4 regions of the Thermoanaerobacter ethanolicus JW 200 genome follow, and region 3 is predicted to be linked to each of the others. Evidence: a T-box and tRNA genes for the amino acid it is inferred to sense, from the RefSeq annotation. Region 3 holds a T-box; the other regions hold tRNA genes.
The links. A T-box is a leader RNA that pairs with one kind of tRNA and senses whether it is charged. The one in region 3 lies ahead of leuS (leucine--tRNA ligase), so its partner is inferred to be a tRNA-Leu.

Region 1 (5,278 bases), 880 kb from region 3:
AATAAGGCATGGGCTAGTAAATGCGGAGGAAGTATTCATAGATTCAACCCATGTAAAAGCAAGTGCCAACAAGAAGAAATACACCAAAGAAATAGTAGAACAAGAAGCCAGGACTTATCAAGAAAAACTAGAAGAAGAAATAAACAAAGATAGAGAAGCTCATGGCAAAAAGCCATTAAAGAAAATCAAGAAAATAAAGACGAAAGAAGTGAAAGTAAGCAAAACAGACCCAGATAGCGGAATGTTAAACAAAAACGGAAAAGAAAAATGTTTTGCATATTCTTTTCATACAGCCTGCGATAAAAATGGATTTGTATTAGGAGTAAAAGTAACAGCTGCAAATGTCCACGACAGTGTAATGTTTCAAGAAGTATTAGAAGAAGTTGAAAAGAGAGTAGGAAAACCGAAAGCAATAGCAGTAGACGCAGGCTATAAAAATCCGTACATATTAAAGACAATATTTGATAAAGAAATAATACCAGCAGTGCCGTATACAAGACCAATGACAAAAGATGGTTTCATGAAAAAGCAGCAGTACGTATACGATGAATATTATGACTGTTACATATGCCTACAAAATGAAATATTAACATATGTTACAACCAATAGAGAAGGATATAGAGAGTACAAATCAAATCCAGAAAAATGTTGTCATTTCTCAAATTAATTTAGCCCAAAACCGATAAAATTTTTCAGATTAAATAATCTTGTGATAAAATTAATGCTAAAGGAATTTGATAAATTTTTTCAGATTCCTTTAGCATTAATTTTAATTGGAGAGGTTACTTATGCAAATAGTTTTCCATGTTGATAACATTGAAGAATATTTACATAAAGGTAAAGATTACAATTTCCCTGCCCCGCCAGATAGATGTCCTCATCCCGATTGCAAGTGTAAAGTAAAATTAAAAAAGCACGGGTTTTATTACCGTTACTATTTAGTTGGACTTAACTGTGTAAAAATAGCCAAAAGAAGATATATATGCCCTGTATGTACAAGAAACAAGGGGTATAGGACTTATCGTTGGGGAGGCCGGTTCAGGCAAATCTACCGCATTAAAAAGATATGCTGAAAGCCTCAACCGTTCTACATTTAAGCCATGTTACTTTGCCCTTTCTACACTCACAGTGAGAGAATTCTATCAAGCATTGGCTATGATTTTAGGCGAAACACCCTCATACAAAAAAGTAACGCTCTTTCACCAGATACAAAGAGCGATAACAGAACTTTACTATAGCCAGAAGATAACTCCTGTCATAATATTAGATGAAATACGACTGGTTTCTAATGATGTTCTTGAAGATTTGAGAATAATATTTAACTTTAATATGGATTCTCAAAACCCGTATATATTGATACTTTCAGGACAACCACACATAAGAAACAAACTAGCCTTGAATGTAAACAGTGCACTAAGGCAAAGAATTTCTATAAAGTATGTGATGCAAGGGCTAAAAAAAGAAGAAATTCAAGATTATATAAAAACAAGAATAAAAATAGCCGGAGTGGTGAATGATATATTTACACCATCAGCATATGAAGCAATATATTCTCTAACAAAAGGGCTCCCAAGGATAATAAATAACCTGGTAACAGCTTCTCTTCTCTATGCGTATTCTAAAAGGCTAAGAGAAATAGATGAAGAAGTAATATACCAGGCACAAAATGAAATCAGTTTGTGAGAGTAGTAGCTTTCGCTACTCTCATTTTTTATTATACATCAATTAACCCAAATTGCCAATAACAGATATTAACATATTTTAGCGGTAATGCTCTTAAAAAGTGAAAAAAATTTTTAATCAGGCTGTGATAATTTGAGAAAAAATACTTTTATGCACTTAAAAAATGCCATTATAATTTGAAAATCTTTGGAGATTTAATTTGAGAATTGACAGTAAGCTTTTTCTTGCAAAATATGATACTTTAACAACAGAACAAAAAGAAGAATTGGAAGTAATGTTCTGGTACAGTGATGACTTAAGAATAGCATACCTTTTAAAAGAAGAATTTAATGATAAAGTATTAAAATGCAAAAATTCAAAGGAAGCAAAAATAGAATTAAAAAGATGGATACAGTTAGCTAAAGAAAGCAAAATTGATGAATTTAAAAGATGTGTGCAAGTATTTAACCGTTGGTTTGAAGAAATAACAAATGCCTTTGATATACCATATACTAATTCTGCAACAGAAGGTTACAATAATAAAATTAAGGTGCTAAAAAGGCTTGCATATGGCTATAGAAATTTTCATCGATTTAGAAAGAGAATATTATATTGTAATGCTTAATGTTCTAACTTAATACTATTTTTAGTGATAAAGGATATTCAAGGATATTATAGAGCTTTGATGAAAAGGCATATATAAATATCTACCCATACTTCTAGCTATATCTCTTATCATAACTAATAATTTACAAATATTACCATATTATGTGATAAGATTTATAGGTGGGCATTCAGAAAAATATCCACCCCAACTATTGACAAAGAGCCTATTTTTTATGTTTGCAAAATGTTTGCAAAGTGATATAAAAAACCAAAAGCCGTTAGCAAAGTGCTAACGGCTACATTTCTTGATTTTTCTGGTGCCGAAGGTGGGAGTCGAACCCACACGGGGTGTGAGCCCCACTGGATTTTGAGTCCAGCGCGTCTGCCAATTCCACCACTTCGGCGAGTTACTACATTTCATATATTATCACAGGTTAATGAAAATTTCAATACCCTTTTTATAAAAAGTGCTATTAATTTACCTATTTCATTATTTATAAATTCCTTTATTTGTGATATATTTATATTTACAGCACATTTTTCAAGGTTGGTGATGTTATGGAAGAGTTAAACAGAAATAAGAAAATAGAACGAGCTATTTTAGTAGGAATTATTTCTACACCTGAAGATGAAGAAAGCATGGAAGAATTAAAAGAACTTGCTTTAACAGCTGGAGCTGAAGTAGTAGGAGTAATGACACAAAAGCGCAATACAATTGACAAAGCTCACTATATTGGTAAAGGAAAGCTGGAAGAATTAAAATTCTTTGCTGAAAATCAAGAAGTTGACCTTGTCATTGTCAATGATGAACTTACTGGTACACAAATTAAAAATATGGAAGACTTTTTAAATGTAAAAGTTATTGATAGAACAAATCTTATTCTTGATATATTTGCAAAAAGAGCAAAGTCAAAAGAAGGAATGTTACAAGTAGAATTAGCTCAATTGAAGTATCGACTGCCACGTCTTGCAGGTCTTGGTGGACAACTTTCAAGATTAGGTGGAGGAATAGGTACAAGGGGTCCTGGTGAGACAAAATTAGAGACAGATAGAAGGCATATAAAGAATAGAATAAAAGCGATAGAAAAGAAGTTAGAAGAAATAGAAAGGCACAGAAGTTTACAAAGGGAAAGGCGTAAGAAAAACCGTATTCCTGTGATAGCTATAGTAGGGTATACAAATGCAGGAAAATCCACGCTGCTTAATGCTTTAACTAATGCAGAAGTATACGTTGAAAATAAATTATTTGCAACACTTGATCCTACTGCGCGGAGACTTGTTTTGCCTTCAGGGAGAGAAGTAATTTTGATTGATACTGTAGGTTTTATTAGAAAGTTGCCTCACGACCTCGTAGAGGCTTTTAAATCTACGCTAGAAGAGGTTAAATATGCAGATTTATTGCTTCATGTAATTGATGTGACTTCACCAGATATGGAGGAAAAGATAAAGGTTGTAGAAAAGGTTCTTTCAGATTTAGGGGCTATTAATACCCCTAAGATAAATGTTTTTAATAAAATTGACCTTTTGGAAGTTGTACCTAAAGGAAATGAAAGAGAAGTTTATATTTCTGCAAAAAATAAAATTGGATTTGATAAGTTATTGCAAGCAATAGAAAGAGAAATTTTTAAAGATGTGGAAGTAGTGAATTTTCTATTGCCTTATGATAAGACTAAAGAATACAATTATTTAAAAGAAAAAACAAAAATAATTGGAGAAAATTATAGTGAGAAAGGGATAATGATAAAAGCCGAAGTTCAAAAAGAAATAAAGGAAAGACTTAAAGATTTTATCATCGTTTAATAGCGTTGTACTCTGCTTTTTCTTGAGCCTTTACGTTTTTAACTATTTGAACAATTTTTTTATAAGCTTTTTGCGTACCATAAATGACTAAAGGTCTTCCTATAACAGGAAATTTTAAAGCAATAGAAGTAAATCCTCCAATTTTCATAATCCAGTTTGTAGCACCAGTCGTGTCAATCAAAAGCAGTCCTTCGTTTGTATTGAATATATGATAGTATAAATCTTTAAGAGCTGGCTCAATTAACTTTTTAGCATTTTTTACTCCCATAGAATACACGTTGTTGCCATATTCATCAGTGCCAATAGGAACGATGTGTCCCGGGTCATTTTGGCCATTTAGTTTATCAAATAAAGGTATACTTTCTAATTCTTCTTTAGAAGGAATTCTGTCCATTGGCAGTTTTACAGTATGTATATAAGCTGCTATTACAGAAGTATGGGTCCCACCATAACAGTGATAAATTATATGCATTTAAAACTCTCCTTCCTTGCTTTGTACATTAGATATTTTTTATAATTTAAAGATTTTTATACTGGTAAATTAATTTTCTTGTGGAAAAATTAAATTTTGATGTATAATTGTGGAGATGTGCGAAAAAATAAAAATAAAATTAAAAATTTAAGAAGGAATTTAAGAGTTTTTAAAGAATATTATATTAGGAGAAAAAATAAAAATTTTAGGGGGCTTGGAAATGTTAATAAGAGATTGCGCTGGAGGAGTTGTATTCAAAGGAGACAGTGTATTTATCCTCAAAAATGATAAGGGAGAGTGGGTGTTACCCAAAGGGGTTATTAGAAATAATGAATTGCCTATTGATGTGGCTATAAGGAGAGTCTGTGCTGAAACAGGTCTTAAATCTGTTGAAGTCCTTTCTACTGCTGGTGAAACCAGCTACGAATTCTATTCTGTCACCCGTCAACGTCCTGTCTTTAATAAAATCACTTGGTATCTCATGATTACCGCCGATGAGGAATTTAATATTAGCAAAGAAGATGGTTTTGTTGATGGAGGATTTTATCCTATAGACAAGGCTTTGGAGATGATTACCTATAGTCAAGACAAATCACTTGTAAACGTTTCTTATTTTAAATATAAGACGTTGACGAAGGCTCTGGCGTAAAGCGAAAAAGCTTTAATAAAGCCTTATAAAGCCGGCAACGGCTTTATTTTTTGATTATAATTTGGTATAATGACAAAAGGGGTGCTATT
Region 2 (5,278 bases), 620 kb from region 3:
TATCTGATGCTCAACCTATTGATATGACAATGGATATAAAAGAAGTGGAAGGAGTACCTATTGCTAAAAGAGGGAGAATTCCTGGAATTATCGAAAATAAAAAATTGAAAAAGATAAAATAGTTTTCGGAGATGATAGTTAATGAGAAAATTTATTATATTATCTTTCATTTTGATGTTTATTTTTACAGGATGCAAAACTACTCCGCAAAATATGGTAAATTTACCTCAAGCATCTGAGGACAAAACTAAGATTGAAGAAGAAAAGCCAGTAGAGGGTGGCACTTTAAGAGTAAATATTACTTCTTTTGATACATTAAATCCTTTTTTGAATGACAATGAGAGAGTAAGGCAAATGTTAAATTTGTCATTGGAAGGATTAGTTACCTTGGATAAAACTTTAAAACCTATTCCTCAATTAGCAGAAAACTGGCAGATAAATGGACTTAATATAAAATTTTATTTAAAAAAGAATGTTAAATGGCAGGATGGAGTAAGTTTTACAGCTAATGATGTAAAATTTACTTTTGATTCTTTTAAAAATAAGGATGTAAAAAGTCCTTATAGGGATATTCTCATTAACTATCTCTCCTCTTATAAGACAAATGGTGATTATGAATTTGAAGTTGTTTTAAATAAACCTGTTGCAAATCCAATAGCTTTGTTTACTTTTCCTATTCTAGCTGAGCACCAATATAAAGGTAAGGAAGATATTTTAAATAAAGATATTGTACCTATTGGTACAGGGCCATATAAGATATCTTCTTACAGCGTTGGCAGAGAAATTATTTTTGAAAGAAATCCTTATTATAGAGGCGACAAACCTTATATAGATAGTATAGTGTTTAAAATTGTGCCTGATGAAAATGCTATGATAACATCTTTTCAAAGCAAAGAAGCAGATTTTACTTTTTTAAGTGACATAGACTGGGATAAATACAAAGAGATTTCAAACGTAAATATTTATAAATACGTTATGCAAGATTATGTATTTATGGCCCCTAATTATCAAAAGCCAGCTTTGAAAGATTCAAATGTCAGGAAAGCGATGTGTTATGGAATAGATGTTGACAAAATTTTGAGAGATGTATATTTCAGTCATGGGTTAAAGTCATGTATTCCCGTTCGCCCTGATTCGTGGCTTTATAGCAATAAAATAGTATCTCATAATTACGATATAAAAGAGGCAAATAAAATATTAGAGGAAAGTGGTTGGAATTTAGTTAAAGGGATAAGGAGCAATGGAACTTATCAGCTCAAATTTGATTTGCTGGTAAATGCAAATAATCCATATTTGATTAAAGTTGCTCAAATTATAAAGAATAATTTAAAAGATGTAGGAATTGAAATAAACATTGTACCAAAAGATTGGGGCAATTTACTAAGTTCTGTATATTCGGGTAAATTTGATTTGGTGTTAATGGAGTGGAATTTAAGTTATAATCAAGATATGTCTACAATGTTTATGACAAAAGGCAAAGACAATTTTATGGGTTATAGTAATTCTAAAGTTGATGAAATATATAGTAGAATTTTTTATGATTCAGAAGAGAATTCTTTAAAAACAGATTATCAGGCTTTGGAACAAGTTTTTTTAGAGGAACAACCCATAATTGGCCTTTTCTATATTGAAGGAGCAGTTATGGCATATGACAATGTAAAAGTTGTGGACCCTACTGGATTTAATGTTTTTAACAATATAGAAAAATGGTATATCAAAAAATAGGTATTGACACTGACCTAAAAAGATTATATAATTCATAGTGTGACGAAATTAAATAAAGCGTGCGGTGGTGGCGGAACTGGCAGACGCGTACGTTTGGGTGTATGACTATTCAGTGATGGATATTTTAATTGAAATGATTAATAGGTTTGCCACCTTGACAAACGAGTTAAGTGAGCAGTATAATAAAAACGCAGGCGGGCGTGCTGGAATTGGCAGACAGGCATGTTTGAGGGGCATGTGAGAGATGATCTCGTGTGGGTTCAAGTCCCACCGCCCGCACCATAAATAAAAGAGAAAAGAGGCGTTAAGCCTTTTATTTTTTTGTCACACAAATTATTAATTTTTTATAAAATATATTAAAAAAAGATTAAAAAATATAAATTGCAATATTAAATGCAACACCTAATGAAAATCATGTAGATATAGGATTTGGAACAAATCATATATAACCTTAAGCCCATCTTAGTTAACAAATTGAGCGAAGGTCGTGATTTGTCAAGGGTTAAAGTCAGGCGAAGCCTGCCCCTTGACAAATCACGAACGAGCTCTAAACTTTATAAGGGATGGGCTTAACAGATTTTTGCCAGCTCTTCATAAAAGTATTCCTTAGGCGTTTTGTAATTTAACAATTTTCGTGGAAGGTTATTAAGCCAGTTTTCTACTCTCTTTATCGTATCTATAGATAAATCTTTAATACTTTTACCTTTAGGGATGAAACGTCGTATAAGACCGTTATGTCGTTCATTTGTAGCTCTTTCCCAAGATGAATATGGATGTGTATAATATACTTCTACGCCATATTCTAAAAGAGCACTTTCTAAATCACTAAACTCTGTACCATTATCAGATGTTATTGTTTTAAATACTTTGTTTAAATTGTCACCAAACATATCTTTTAATTTTGATAATGCATCTTTAACAGATTTATTGTCTTTTGCATCTAATAAGAATATTATTTCATGGCGAGTCTTACGCTCTATTAATGTTAAAAGGACCTTGTCATTAGATTTCTTGCCAATTAACGTATCTATTTCCCAATGCCCAAAAACTTCACGGCTTTCAACTTCTTTAGGCCTAAAATCAATACTTTTGCCCATAATACGTTTATTTTTACGATTTTGTTTCTTCCTTGGTTTTAAACGTAGTTTTAAAGGTAAATCAATGTTTTTAACTTTTAATAATCCTCTATCTATATAGTTGTACAGTGTTTTAGTACAAACAATGGTTTTATTATTCCAGCTTGGGTCTTTTTTACAATAGCCTACAACTGCATCTGGTGACCATTTTTCATTTAATATTTTATTTTCAGCATATTTCAAGAAATCTTCTGCTTTAGCTACTTTAAATTTAGCTCCGCAATTTGAACGATTTTTTTCGTAGATAGCTTGACCGGTTTCAGGAAAATAGCTTGTATAAGAAGATAAATCACTTCTAAGTTGTGTAGTAGTTCCACGTTTAATTTCACGGCTTATAGTGCTTGGAGATCGATTAAGTTTTTTAGCAATATACCGAATACTTCTTCCTTCTTTGAGTAATGCATAGATCTCTCCTCGTTCATAGCTACTTAAGTGTTTAAAAGAACGCTTTTTTGTGGTATCATTATTATGAACCATAGTGAAAATCCTCCTTGTATGATGTTTAGTTGACACCTATATCATACACGATTTTCACTATGGTTTCTATTTTTTTATCTGTTGCATTTAATTATACAACTAACCAAGATTAAAAAATTTAAGAAATTATAATGTAAACATTGACTTTGACTGTAGGATATGATAAGATAAGACAAAAGGACAAAATATGCAATCTTGCCGAATCCGAAAGGTACGGAGGAACCGCTTTTTGGGGTTAATCTGTAGCTTTAAGCTGCAGTAGGGATACCTTCTGTCCCGCACCCGACAGCTAACTCCGGAGGCAATAAAGGAAGGAGATTTGCAGTGGATCAGCGAATAGGAAAGATGATTTTTGGAATTTCTGTGTTTGGTGCGACGCTGATTGGTAGCTCTTTTTTGAACCCAGCGTTTGCGGAAGGATTGGGAGTTGGAAAGATTACAGGCAATTATGTAAATGTGCGGACTCAAGGAAGCTTATCAGGAAGTGTCATTGCCCGCTTAAATTGGAATGACACAGTGACTGTGTTAGATAAGGAAAACGGGTGGTACAAGATAAAGCTTTCTGATGGAAGAGAAGGATGGGTTTTTGGTGAATATTTATCCGTAAGAAATTCTTCTAATGTCTCAAGAGGAGATTCGGAAAAAGCAGCAAGTGTTGGTATAGTGACAGGTAGTTACGTTAATGTGAGAAGTGAAGCGGGTTTATCTGGCAGCGTTGTAGCACAGCTTAACAAGAATACTACAGTGAATGTGTTGGGTAAACAAAATGGGTGGTATAAAATAAAGCTTTCGGACGGAAGAGAAGGATGGATTTACGGAGAATACTTAGCAGTGAGGAGCTCTTCAAGTATCTCAAGGGGTGAAGTAGATAGGAGTTTGATAGATAAGTTAATAGATTTTGCCAAGTCTTTTGTGGGGACTCCTTATGTCTATGGAGGTTCAACTCCAAAAGGATTTGATTGTTCCGGCTTTGTTCAATATGTTTTCAAGAATGTAGGTATTAATTTACCAAGAACGGCAAATGAGCAAGCTACTGCAGGAGAATATGTAAGTTATAACAATCTTCAACCAGGAGATTTGGTATTTTTTAAAACTTTAGGAAGCAGTGTGATAAATCATTCAGGAATATATATAGGTAATGGTGAGTTTATACAAAGCTCTTCAGGTAGAGGGAAGGTCATAATAAGTCCTTTAAACGAAGGGTATTATAAAGAACATTATGTTACAGCAAGAAGAATTATAAAATGACCTATGATAAAAAGAGTGCTCTAGAGAGTGCTCTTTTTTATATTGACTATTTTTATTCCTTGAGATATTATATAATACTGTATACGCGATATAGCCTATTTTATGGAAGGAGATACCTTATGAAATTTGTAAGAGAAGATGTAAGAAATATAGCCATTATTGCTCATGTTGATCATGGTAAAACTACTTTGGTTGATGCTATGCTTAAACAAAGCGGTATTTTTAGGGCAAATGAAAAAGTTGAGGAAAGGATCTTGGATTTTAACGATTTAGAAAGAGAAAGAGGTATAACAATTCTTGCTAAAAATACTGCTGTTAGATATAAAGATGTGAAAATAAATATAGTGGATACCCCAGGACATGCAGATTTTAGCGGTGAAGTAGAGCGAGTATTAAAAATGGTAGATGGGGTACTTTTGTTGGTAGATTCTTTTGAAGGACCTATGCCACAGACCCGTTTTGTATTAAGTAAAGCATTGGAACTGGATCTAAAACCTATAGTTGTCATAAATAAAATTGATAGGCCTGATGCAAGGCCTCAGGAGGTTATTGACGAAGTCTTAGATCTATTTATTGAATTAGGAGCAAATGATGACCAAATTGATTTCCCTGTTGTCTACACCTCTGCAAAAGAAGGTATAGCAAAATTAAGTTTAGAAGAAGAGTCTCATGACTTGAGACCTCTTTTTGAT
Region 3 (5,278 bases):
TATAGTTTCCATCAGGAGATACAGAAGGAAATCTGCCTTCATCTACTGTTTTTTCTTCTCCTGTCTTTAGGTCTTTGTAAATGATCTTATTGTCTTTTTCAAAAACAATGGCATTTTGATTTTTTACATAGCTTCCATAAGAGCCTTCGGCTATTTCTGTAAGCTGTGAAGTTTTGAGGTCATACTCCCATAAAGTTGCTTTTTTTTCAAAACCATGACCTCCTTCTCTTGGAGTGTATACATTTTTAGTAAAAATTATCTTATTTCCATCAGGAGAAAAAGAAGGGCTTTCATAGAAAATGTCTAAACCATTGCCTGTTACACGAATTTTTTCTGTTTTATCTGTTGAAAGGTCTTTTATATAGTATTGGTAGTTTAAAGAATATAAAAGTTTTTTTCCATCTGGAGATACAGCTACGTCTCCTACTCCAATGGGCACGTTTTTGCTTTTTTCACCCACTATCTGTCTAAAGCCGTTTTTATTATATTCAAAAAGCCCTTTTTCGGGGATGGCTATATAAAGGGTGCCATTGTATTCAGCAATTCTTCCCGTGTTACCCTTGCCAATGTCAAAAAAGGAGATTTGATTGGCAATTTTTAAATCTGCAGCGTTTGCTTTTGAGATGAAAGGACTGGGGCTTGTTATATAATTTGGACTGTAATTGTTGTGGGATAAAAAGCTTGCAAGGGCAAATCCTACGATTAAAAGTAAAGAAGCGGCAATGGCTATAAACTTGTAACTTTTTTTAGTATTTTTCTTAAACTCTTTTTTTAATTTTTCTTTTAATTGATAATTTACAGGGATGTGTTCTTTTAGTTTTTCTAGATTTTTTTCTATATCTTTCTCTTTCATTATTCATCCCTCCAAACATTTAATAACAAGATTTTTTAATTTTTGAATAATCCTATGGGCTTTCATTTTTACTGCATCTTCAGTTTTTTCAATTAACTGTGATATTTCTTTATGGGTCATTCCCGAAAAATACTTTAAGTTTATTATTTCAATTTCATTTTTTGGAAGGCTGTAAATTGATTTTTTTAAGCAATTAAGTTCTACTTCTTTGTTAAATTTGTCCTCCCAAATATCCGGATAATAGTATTTTTCAAGTTCATCATTTGTTACAATTTCTTTCTTCTTTCTATAAAAGTCTGTGACAGTATTTCTTGCAATCGAGAAAAGCCAAGACTTTGGATTGGTTCTTATTGTACTATAATTTTCATAGGCTTTTTTAAAAATTTCACTTACGATGTCATCGGCATCCCAGCTATTACCTACTTTAAAATACACGTACCGGTACACATCGTCAAAAAAAGTTTCATAAAAGCTTAAAAAACCATCTTTCACCCATGGGCCTCCTTTCACTTATATAGACGCATCAAAATTTTATAAGTAACTTTTTGGAACTTGGCTGTTTTTAATTTCCACAATCATAGACGAATTATAAGGCGCAAAGTAACAGTTTTAATTACTTTAATTATAAAGATTTTCAAAAGATATTGCATTTATTTTTCTTTTGTAATAAAATAATGTACAAATCTATTTGTAAATGCGATGAAGTGGAGTAGTAGGCATTGTAAGCTTTAAGAGAGCCGTTGGTGGGTGCAAAACGGTAGCCTAAGATGCCGAAACTCGCCATGGAGCAGGCATACTGAAGTGTAGTAGGTATGCACGGTTACTGCCGTTACAGGTTTAAGTGGGCATTATGCCAAAAAGAGTGGTACCACGGAAGTGTAAGTCTTTCGTCTCTTACGGATGAAAGACTTTTTTTAATAAAATCGAGTTTGCTAAAAAATCATAGATAGGAGTGGAGGTTTATGGCTTACTCAGTGGATGTTGATAGAAAATGGCAAAAAAGATGGGAAGAGACAAAACTTTACAAGTTTAATCCTGAAAATGTAGATAAAAAGCTTTATTGCCTTGAGATGTTTTCTTATCCTTCGGGTGCAAAGCTTCACGTAGGACATTGGTACAATTACGGACCTACTGATTCCTGGGCACGGATGAAAAAAATGCAAGGCTATGAGGTTTTCCACCCAATGGGATTTGATGCATTTGGACTTCCTGCAGAAAATTACGCGATAAAAACGGGAATACATCCTTATGATTCCACCATGGAAAACATAAGAACGATGGAAAAGCAGCTACGGGAAATGGGGGCAACTTTTGATTGGGACTATGAAGTAATAACTTGCTTGCCGGAGTACTACAAATGGACACAGTGGATTTTCCTTAAGCTTTTTGAGGCAGGCCTTGCCTATAGAAAGAAAGCTCCAGTGAATTGGTGCCCAAGCTGTCAAACTGTTCTTGCAAACGAGCAAGTTATAGACGGAAAATGTGAAAGGTGCGGCACTGAAGTTACAAAGAAAGATTTGACTCAGTGGTTTTTTAAGATAACTGCTTATGCAGAAGAACTCCTTGAAAAACTGGATGAACTTGATTGGCCTGAGAAAACAAAAATAATGCAAAGAAATTGGATTGGAAAATCGGATGGAGCAGAGATAGAATTTAAAGTAGACGGAAAAGACCTGACATTTAAGGTATTTACTACAAGAGCTGACACGTTGTACGGAGCGACGTATGTAGTCATCGCGCCAGAACACGAAATTGTAGATTTAATTACTACAGAAGAATATAAACAAGCTGTTGAAGAGTATAAAGAATACGCGAGAAAACAAAGTGAAATTGAAAGGTTGTCTACTGAAAAAGAAAAGACAGGGGTATTTACAGGGGCCTATGCTATACACCCTCTGACGGGAGAAAAACTTCCTATTTGGATAGCAGATTACGTCCTTGCAACATATGGAACAGGATGTGTCATGGCTGTTCCTGCCCATGATGAAAGAGATTATGAATTTGCAACAAAATACAACCTTCCTATAAAAAGAGTGATAAAAGGAATTGGAGATATAGACGACAGTCTACCCTTTGTTGAGTATGGAGTGCTTATAGACAGTGGAGAATTTACAGGCATGAAATCAGAAGAAGCGAGGATAAAAATTGTAGAAAAATTAAAGCAAGAAGGTAGAGCAGAGTTTAAAGTAAATTACAGATTGAGGGATTGGCTTGTTTCAAGGCAGAGATACTGGGGTGCTCCAATACCTGTCATTCACTGTGAACGCTGTGGCATAGTCCCTGTCCCAGAAGAAGATTTGCCAGTGTTACTTCCTTATGATGTGGAATTTGCTCCAACAGGTGAGTCTCCACTTAAAAAGCATGAGGGCTTTATGAATGTAACTTGTCCTAAATGTGGTGGTAAGGCCTTAAGAGACCCCGATACCTTGGACACTTTTGTGGATTCTTCCTGGTACTTTTTAAGATATCCCGACAACAAAAACGACAAAGAGCCTTTCAATAAAGAATGGATAAATAAGATGTTGCCTGTTGACAAGTACGTAGGTGGAGCAGAGCATGCGACAATGCATCTTTTGTACGCAAGGTTTGTCACAAAAGCCTTAAGAGACTTGGGATATCTTGATTTTGATGAACCTTTTAAATCATTAGTCCACCAAGGCACAATATTGGGACCTGATGGAAGCAGAATGAGTAAATCTAAAGGAAATGTCATTTCGCCTGACGAATACATTAAAGAATACGGTTCTGATGTATTCAGGCTTTACCTTATGTTTGGATTTGCTTATTCTGAAGGTGGGCCATGGAATGATGATGGTATTAAGGCAATTTCCAGATTTGTCAATAGAGTGGAGAGGTTTATAGATAAATTTATTGAGACAAGAAACAATCCTGGCAAGACCAAAGACGAAATGGGAAAAGATGAAAATGAATTAAACTATGTGAGACATTATGCTATAAAAGGTGTGACAGAAGATGCAGAGAGATTTCAGTTTAATACTGCAATAGCGAGGATAATGGAACTGGTAAATGCCCTTTATAAATACGAGGCAGATGTGGAAGTTAAAAATATCAAATTTTATGAAGAAGTGGTGGCAGATTTAATAAAACTTTTGGCGCCATTTGCCCCTCATTTTTCTGAAGAAATGTGGGAAAAACTTGGATATGAATATTCTGTTTTCAATCAAAAATGGCCAAAGTGGGATGAAAAAGCTCTACAAAGAGATGTTGTAGAGATAGCTGTCCAGGTAAACGGCAAGGTAAGAGGAAGGCTTGAAGTTCCTTCAAATGCTACTGACGAAGAAATAGAAAAGCTCGCCCTTTCTGATAAAAATGTAAAAGCATATGTGGATGGAAAAGAGATAAAGAAGGTCATAGTCGTCAAAAACAGGCTTGTAAATATTGTTGTGAAATAAACGAAAGCAGGAGGCATGCTCCTGCTTTTAAATAAATATTTTTAGTGATGGTGAGGGAGTAAATTATGATAGTAGATAGTGATGTTAAAAAGAGTATAAATGGAGTTAAAAGTGCACTACCTATTGTGTTAGGATATTTGCCAATAGGTTTTGCTTATGGACTAGTTGGCGTGAAAAGCGGTTTTACTGTTTCACAAGTGATGGCATTGTCTCTTTTTGTATATGCGGGTTCAGCACAATTTATTGCTATAAGTTTGCTTAGTGCAGGGACAAGTATCGTTACACTGGTATCTACAATATTTATAGTGAATTTGAGGCACTTTTTATATAGCACATCGCTATCGCAGTATATGAAACACATATCGAGGAAACATATACCAATATTATCTTTTTTTATTACTGATGAGACATATGCTGTTGCGATTACAGATTTGCAAAGTAACTCTGAATATACTGAAGGTTATTTCTACCAACTATTTTTAACCTCGTATACTGCCTGGGTATTTTCTTCATTTTTAGGTGCTGTATCAGGAAGTTTGATAGGAGGCTCTATAAACGTAGGGCTTGATTTTGCACTTCCCGCAATGTATATTGCTTTGCTGTTAATGCAAATATCAGGGTATAAAAAAGTTTTTATAAGTATATTTTCGGGTTTGCTGTCTATAACTTTGACGTTTATATTACCAGGAAATACAAATGTCATTGTAGCCGCATTAATAGGTGCAGGAATGGGGGTATTGCTTGACAAATGGGTACGAAATTTATAATAAGTGTTATTGGAATGTTTTTAGTTACATATATTCCACGATTTATGCCTGTTTATGGCTTAACTAAAATAGAACTTCCTCAGGCTGTAAAGTCATTTCTTGAGTATGTACCTGTGGCAGTTCTTTCAGCTCTTTTATTTCCGGTAATTTTTATTAAAGATGGAAAATTATTTTTAGATTTATCAAATGTATATTTATTTTCAGCAATACCGACATTTATAGCTGCATATTTTACGAGGAAGCTA
Region 4 (5,278 bases), 380 kb from region 3:
GTAACTACTATTGGCACCCTTCCTATAAACTCGGGTATCATACCGAATTTAAGAAGGTCCTGTGGCATTATATGACTTAAAATTTCGCTTAAGTCTTTTTCTTTTCTGCTCTGTACTTCTGCGCCAAATCCTAAGCTCTTTTTCCCTATTCGGGATTCTATTATTTTTTCTATGCCTTCAAAAGCGCCACCACATATAAACAATATATTAGTTGTGTCAATTTGTATAAACTCTTGATGAGGATGTTTTCTTCCACCTTGTGGCGGCACATTTGCAATGGTCCCTTCTAAAATTTTTAACAAAGCCTGTTGTACGCCTTCTCCTGAGACGTCACGAGTAATAGAAGGATTTTCTGACTTTCTCGCTATTTTATCTATTTCGTCAATGTAAATTATACCTTTTTCAGCTTTTTCTATGTCATAATCTGCTGCTTGTATGAGTTTTAAAAGTATATTCTCTACGTCTTCACCGACATATCCAGCCTCAGTTAGAGAAGTTGCATCAGCTATTGCAAAAGGAACATTTAGAAGTTTTGCCAGTGTCTGAGCCAATAAGGTTTTCCCAGAACCTGTGGGACCTAAAAGTAAAATATTGCTCTTTTGAAGTTCTACATCGTCTGGCTTTATCCTGCTGTTAATTCTCTTGTAGTGATTGTAAACAGCAACAGCTAAAGCTTTTTTAGCTTTTTCCTGTCCAATTACATATTGGTCAAGAAATTCTTTTATTTCCTTTGGCTTCGGAAGTTCTCCAATTCCCATATCCATATCTTCTTCAAATTCTTCATTTATGATTTCTTGGCAAAGTTCAATGCATTCATCACAAATATACACGCCAGGCCCTGCAACTAGTCTCTTTACCTGGTCCTGTGTCTTTCCGCAAAAAGAACACTTTAATTGCTTTTGATTATCGTATTTAGCCATAATTTCACCTCTTCTGGGGCATCACTTTTTGTTCCTGATAAGCACTTCGTCGATAATGCCGTAAGCTTTTGCCTCCTCCGCGTCCATGAAAAAGTCTCTTTCAGTATCAGCTTTTATCTTTTCAATAGGTTGCCCCGTATTTTCTGCTAATATTTTATCCAGCTTATCTCTTAATTTCAAAATCCTTTCTGCATGAATTTTTATGTCTGTAGCTTGGCCTTGCATTCCTCCTAAAGGTTGATGAATCATTATTTCACTGTTAGGAAGTGCAAACCTCTTTCCTTTTGCACCTGCTGCTAGTAAAAATGCAGCCATAGACGCAGCCATTCCAACGCACAAAGTCACTACATCTGGCTTTATATACTGCATGGTATCGTAAATTGCAAATCCTGCAGTTATTGAACCGCCTGGACTGTTTATATAAAGCCAAATGTCTTTGTCGGGGTCCTCAGCTTCCAAGAACAAAAGCTGAGCAATAACTAAACTTGCTGTAGTATCATTTATTTCTTCTCCTAAAAATACAATTCTGTCTTTCAAAAGGCGAGAAAATATATCGTAAGAACGTTCGCCTCTATTTGTCTGCTCTACAACAATAGGTACAAGACTCATAATAATCACTCCTCTTTACTTATTATTTTACACTCACTAAAAATAAAGTCAATCGTCTTATAATACGCTATATCTTCTTTTATGCCGTTTATCTGGCTTTCAGTCAAGCTTTTCTTGAATTCTTCCAGATTTATTCTGTAACTCTCTGCCATTTCCTTTAATCTGTTTTCTAATTCTTCCTCTGTAACTTGAATATTTTCCACTTTGGCAATTTTGTCTATGACAAGTTGAGTTTTTACTCTATTTAAAGCTCCATCCCACATCTCTTTTCTTAAATTTTCTAAGGTCTTCCCTGTAATTGATAAATAGCTATTTAAATCCAAACCTTGATATCTCAAATTATAATCTAAATCCCTCAAAGAAATATCTATTTGCCTTTCCACCATAACATCTGGTATATCAACTTTTGCATTTTCCACAACTTTCATTACTGCTTTTTCTTTCATCTCATTTTCTGCATCTAATCTATTTTTCTCTTCTAATTTCTTTCTTATGTCGGCTTTTAACTCTTCTAATGTCTCAAACTCACTTACATCTTTCGCAAACTCATCATCCAATTCAGGCAATTCCTTTTTATTTAAAGCCTTAAGAGTGACTTTAAAAACAGCCGATTTGCCTCTTAATTCTTCTACCCTATAATCTTCAGGGAAAGTTACACTTACATCAAAAGTGTCATTTACATTATGGCCTATTATTTGGTCTTCAAAGCCAGGAATAAAAGTATTGCTACCTAATTCTAATTCATAATTTTCCGCCTTGCCGCCTTCAAAAGGCTTGCCATCTATAAAGCCTTCAAAGTCTATTACAGCAATATCTCCACTTTCTGCTGCTCTTCCTTCAATAGGTATAATTCTCGCATTTTGCTGCCTTAATTTTTCTAATTCGTATTCTACATCCCCATCGTACACATCATACTCTATTTTTTCAATTTCTATGCCTTTATATTCACCTAACTCTACCTCAGGCATGACAGGTACAGTTGCTTCTAAAATCAAGTCTTTTCCTTTGCCGATTTGTAAAATGTTAATATCCGGATAATCTACTGGCTCTAAATCAAACGTTTTAAGAGCTTCCTTGTACACTTCGTCAAAAACATACTCTACAGCATCTTCGTAAAGGACACCTTCACCATAATATCTTTCTACAATAGCTCTTGGCGCTTTCCCTCTTCTAAAACCCGGTACATTAAATTTTGAAGCATTCTTTTTAAAAGCAAAATTTAAACCCTCTTCAAACTTTTCACTTGGTATTGTAAGTTCAATCGTCGCAATACTTTTCTCTAATTTTTTAAGACTCGCACCCATTAAGTAAATCCTCCTATTCTCTTTCTTTCGTATAAAGTCTTCTAAACTTATAATATTATAACATAAAAAAACGGTGAATCAAACTCAAGTTGTCATAATTTTATGCAAAAAAAATAATGCCTACTGCATTATTTTCCTGTCAAATATATATTTTTCTCCCTTAAATTTTTATTGGTGCGGGCAAAGGGACTTGAACCCCCACGGGTAACCCCACCAGATCCTAAGTCTGGCGCGTCTGCCAGTTCCGCCATGCCCGCATATTAAAATGGTGCGCCATTAGGGACTCGAACCCCAGCCCCGCTGATTAAGAGTTTACGCAAGACCATTTTATCAAAGTTTTTTTAATATGTCAAGAATGCTTCTAAGCCTTGATAAATAAGGATTTTATCTCCCACAGCATGCCCAAAACGGTTATTTACGTTTTTGAAGTAATCTAAGTCAAACTCGTTCAAGAGTTTTTGCAATTTCATCAATCATAAAATTTTCTCTTTTCTTTTAAAAAAAGTTTGTGTTACAGTATAAATTACAGCAGTCAAAAATATTGTTGTTATGGTGGGAGTTAGATACCATTTTAATAATGAAGTACCGTTATATACCATGTAATTATACGTAATAATTCCAATGATAGATGATACAACTGCAGGAATATTAAGGTACCCACTTTCTTCATATTTTAATATAAAGAAGCCTACAAAAACTACTGTGTATACTGGAATAAATACACTACCGATAGCATATAAAAAGTTTTGATATTTATCAATTGGGAATAAATATGCTGCTATGATACCTATCAGCGAATAAATTATTAATAGCTCTTTTTTACTGAGCCTTGTTTTAATAACTGCCATTGTAGATATCGCAGCAGAGTATACATCCATAAAAGTAGTCGTCACTGTTGATAAAAGTATTATTAGCAATGGTACAAACCCAGTTTTTATTGATGCAAAATATGAAATTATATCTTTTCCTTCCGTTTTCAATGAAACAAAAAGACCTATAAAATACATAAAACAGCTTGCAATAAAATAACCTAAAAATGTATATATAAAGCTAGATTTTCTATTTTCACTGTTGATCGTATAATCTCCTACTAAAGGCAGCCATGATACAGGCATAGCAACGGCAAGTTCGATTGCATCTACAAAACTTATATTACCTGTTGGTGTTAAAATTTTCCCGCCCTTTAAAAATACTACAACACCAATAGTCAATATAAACAACAATATTACTGCAATGTTATTTACCCAGTATGCTTCACTTTCAAAAAATAGTGACCATAATAAAACAGATGTGCCTACAAAAAGTATTCCTACACCAACAGACATACCAATGGCACCATTAAAAGCTTTTGCTGATTGTATAATCATGACTGCTGTCCATCCAATCAATTGTAGAATGTTTAGTGCTCCTAAAAAAATTGTACCTTTATTGCCCAAAACAACTTTTGTTGATTTTATTGCTGGCAACTTAAGGATGTATGACATAAGCCCCCCAAGCGAGAAAAATAATGTACCAATGATATGGCCTATTAAAATAGCCAACAAGCCTTTAGTTAAACCTAGAGGTGCAAATAGCGAACCTGTATAGATTTCAGCAATTGAGATTGCTGCACCTGCCCATATTAGAAAAAGGGTAAAATTTTTAATTTTCATGATTCACACCCGCCTTTCTAAAGTAAGTTTATGAGATAAATTTCTTATATTTTACTAAAACCAATACCACTACATATCCTATAACCGAGCCTATTGTACTGGAAAGCGAAAATGGAATGACAAACATAAAAGCCGCACCGGAACTTCCAAGTATATACTTAGCTATAGGATAAGAAAGCAAAGCCCCTATAATGCCTGTACCTATAACTTCTCCTATAGAGGCAAAATAAAATTTACGTGTAAATCTATAAAGATATCCAGCAATGAACGCACCAACCATTCCTCCTGGAAATGCCAAAAGCGATCCAACACCAAGGATGTTCCTCAAAAGTCCTATAATAAAAGCTACTTCTAACGCTCCCCAAGGGCCCAAAAAAACTGCTGAAATAACATTAATAGCATGTTGAACAGGTGTAACTTTGGCAGCACCTACACTAAACCATACATATTGAGAAGCAAAGGTGCCTATAGCAATAATAAGTGCCATAAAAGCCATACGATGTATTTTATTCATACTCCACCTTCTTATCTTTTTCTATTATCTCCGGCGTGAGATTATATATCTCATCAAAAAATGTCACTTTAAAACTGCCGGGCCCTTTGACATTGCTGCTTTGAGCGGCTCTTTCACCTGCTATTCCAAAAGCTACAAAAGCTTCTACTGTAGCTGCAAAATAATCTTCACATACTCCGCAGAAGCTCGCTACTACAGAGGTAAGCATACAACCTGTGCCAGTAACAGTGCCCATCATAGGATGCCCATTTTTTACATACGCAATTCTTTTTCCATCAG

Region 1: it has a tRNA-Leu gene. The T-box ahead of leuS (leucine--tRNA ligase) is inferred to sense a tRNA for this amino acid. The anticodon was not compared.
Region 2: it has a tRNA-Leu gene. The T-box ahead of leuS (leucine--tRNA ligase) is inferred to sense a tRNA for this amino acid. The anticodon was not compared.
Region 4: it has a tRNA-Leu gene. The T-box ahead of leuS (leucine--tRNA ligase) is inferred to sense a tRNA for this amino acid. The anticodon was not compared.

The regions. Positions count from the first base shown of each region.
Region 1 is NZ_CP033580.1:1,694,433-1,699,710, forward strand. It holds partial or broken gene EB239_RS08395 (IS1182 family transposase) at 1-649, shown strand, start outside; partial or broken gene EB239_RS08400 (hypothetical protein) at 789-1,013, shown strand; partial or broken gene EB239_RS08405 (ExeA family protein) at 991-1,683, shown strand; gene EB239_RS08410 (transposase) at 1,883-2,287, shown strand; tRNA gene EB239_RS08415 (tRNA-Leu) at 2,584-2,672, opposite strand; gene hflX (GTPase HflX) at 2,827-4,068, shown strand; gene EB239_RS08425 (DUF3189 family protein) at 4,058-4,540, opposite strand; gene EB239_RS08430 (NUDIX hydrolase) at 4,761-5,189, shown strand.
Region 2 is NZ_CP033580.1:1,426,808-1,432,085, forward strand. It holds gene EB239_RS06995 (nicotinate phosphoribosyltransferase) at 1-122, shown strand, start outside; gene EB239_RS07000 (ABC transporter substrate-binding protein) at 142-1,725, shown strand; tRNA gene EB239_RS07005 (tRNA-Leu) at 1,920-2,007, shown strand; gene EB239_RS07010 (IS30 family transposase) at 2,295-3,338, opposite strand; cyclic di-AMP (ydaO/yuaA leader) riboswitch at 3,525-3,657, shown strand; gene EB239_RS07015 (C40 family peptidase) at 3,663-4,586, shown strand; gene typA (translational GTPase TypA) at 4,706-5,278, shown strand, end outside.
Region 3 is NZ_CP033580.1:810,110-815,387, forward strand. It holds gene EB239_RS03945 (TolB family protein) at 1-853, opposite strand, end outside; gene EB239_RS03950 (RNA polymerase sigma factor) at 857-1,345, opposite strand; T-box leader at 1,544-1,751, shown strand; gene leuS (leucine--tRNA ligase) at 1,816-4,266, shown strand; gene EB239_RS03960 (AzlC family ABC transporter permease) at 4,332-5,033, shown strand; gene EB239_RS03965 (AzlD domain-containing protein) at 5,015-5,278, shown strand, end outside.
Region 4 is NZ_CP033580.1:1,188,177-1,193,454, reverse strand. It holds gene clpX (ATP-dependent Clp protease ATP-binding subunit ClpX) at 1-920, opposite strand, end outside; gene clpP (ATP-dependent Clp endopeptidase proteolytic subunit ClpP) at 942-1,529, opposite strand; gene tig (trigger factor) at 1,535-2,833, opposite strand; tRNA gene EB239_RS05880 (tRNA-Leu) at 3,006-3,090, opposite strand; gene EB239_RS15215 (diguanylate cyclase domain-containing protein) at 3,175-3,303, opposite strand; gene cytX (putative hydroxymethylpyrimidine transporter CytX) at 3,307-4,485, opposite strand; gene thiW (energy coupling factor transporter S component ThiW) at 4,514-4,999, opposite strand; gene thiM (hydroxyethylthiazole kinase) at 4,992-5,278, opposite strand, start outside.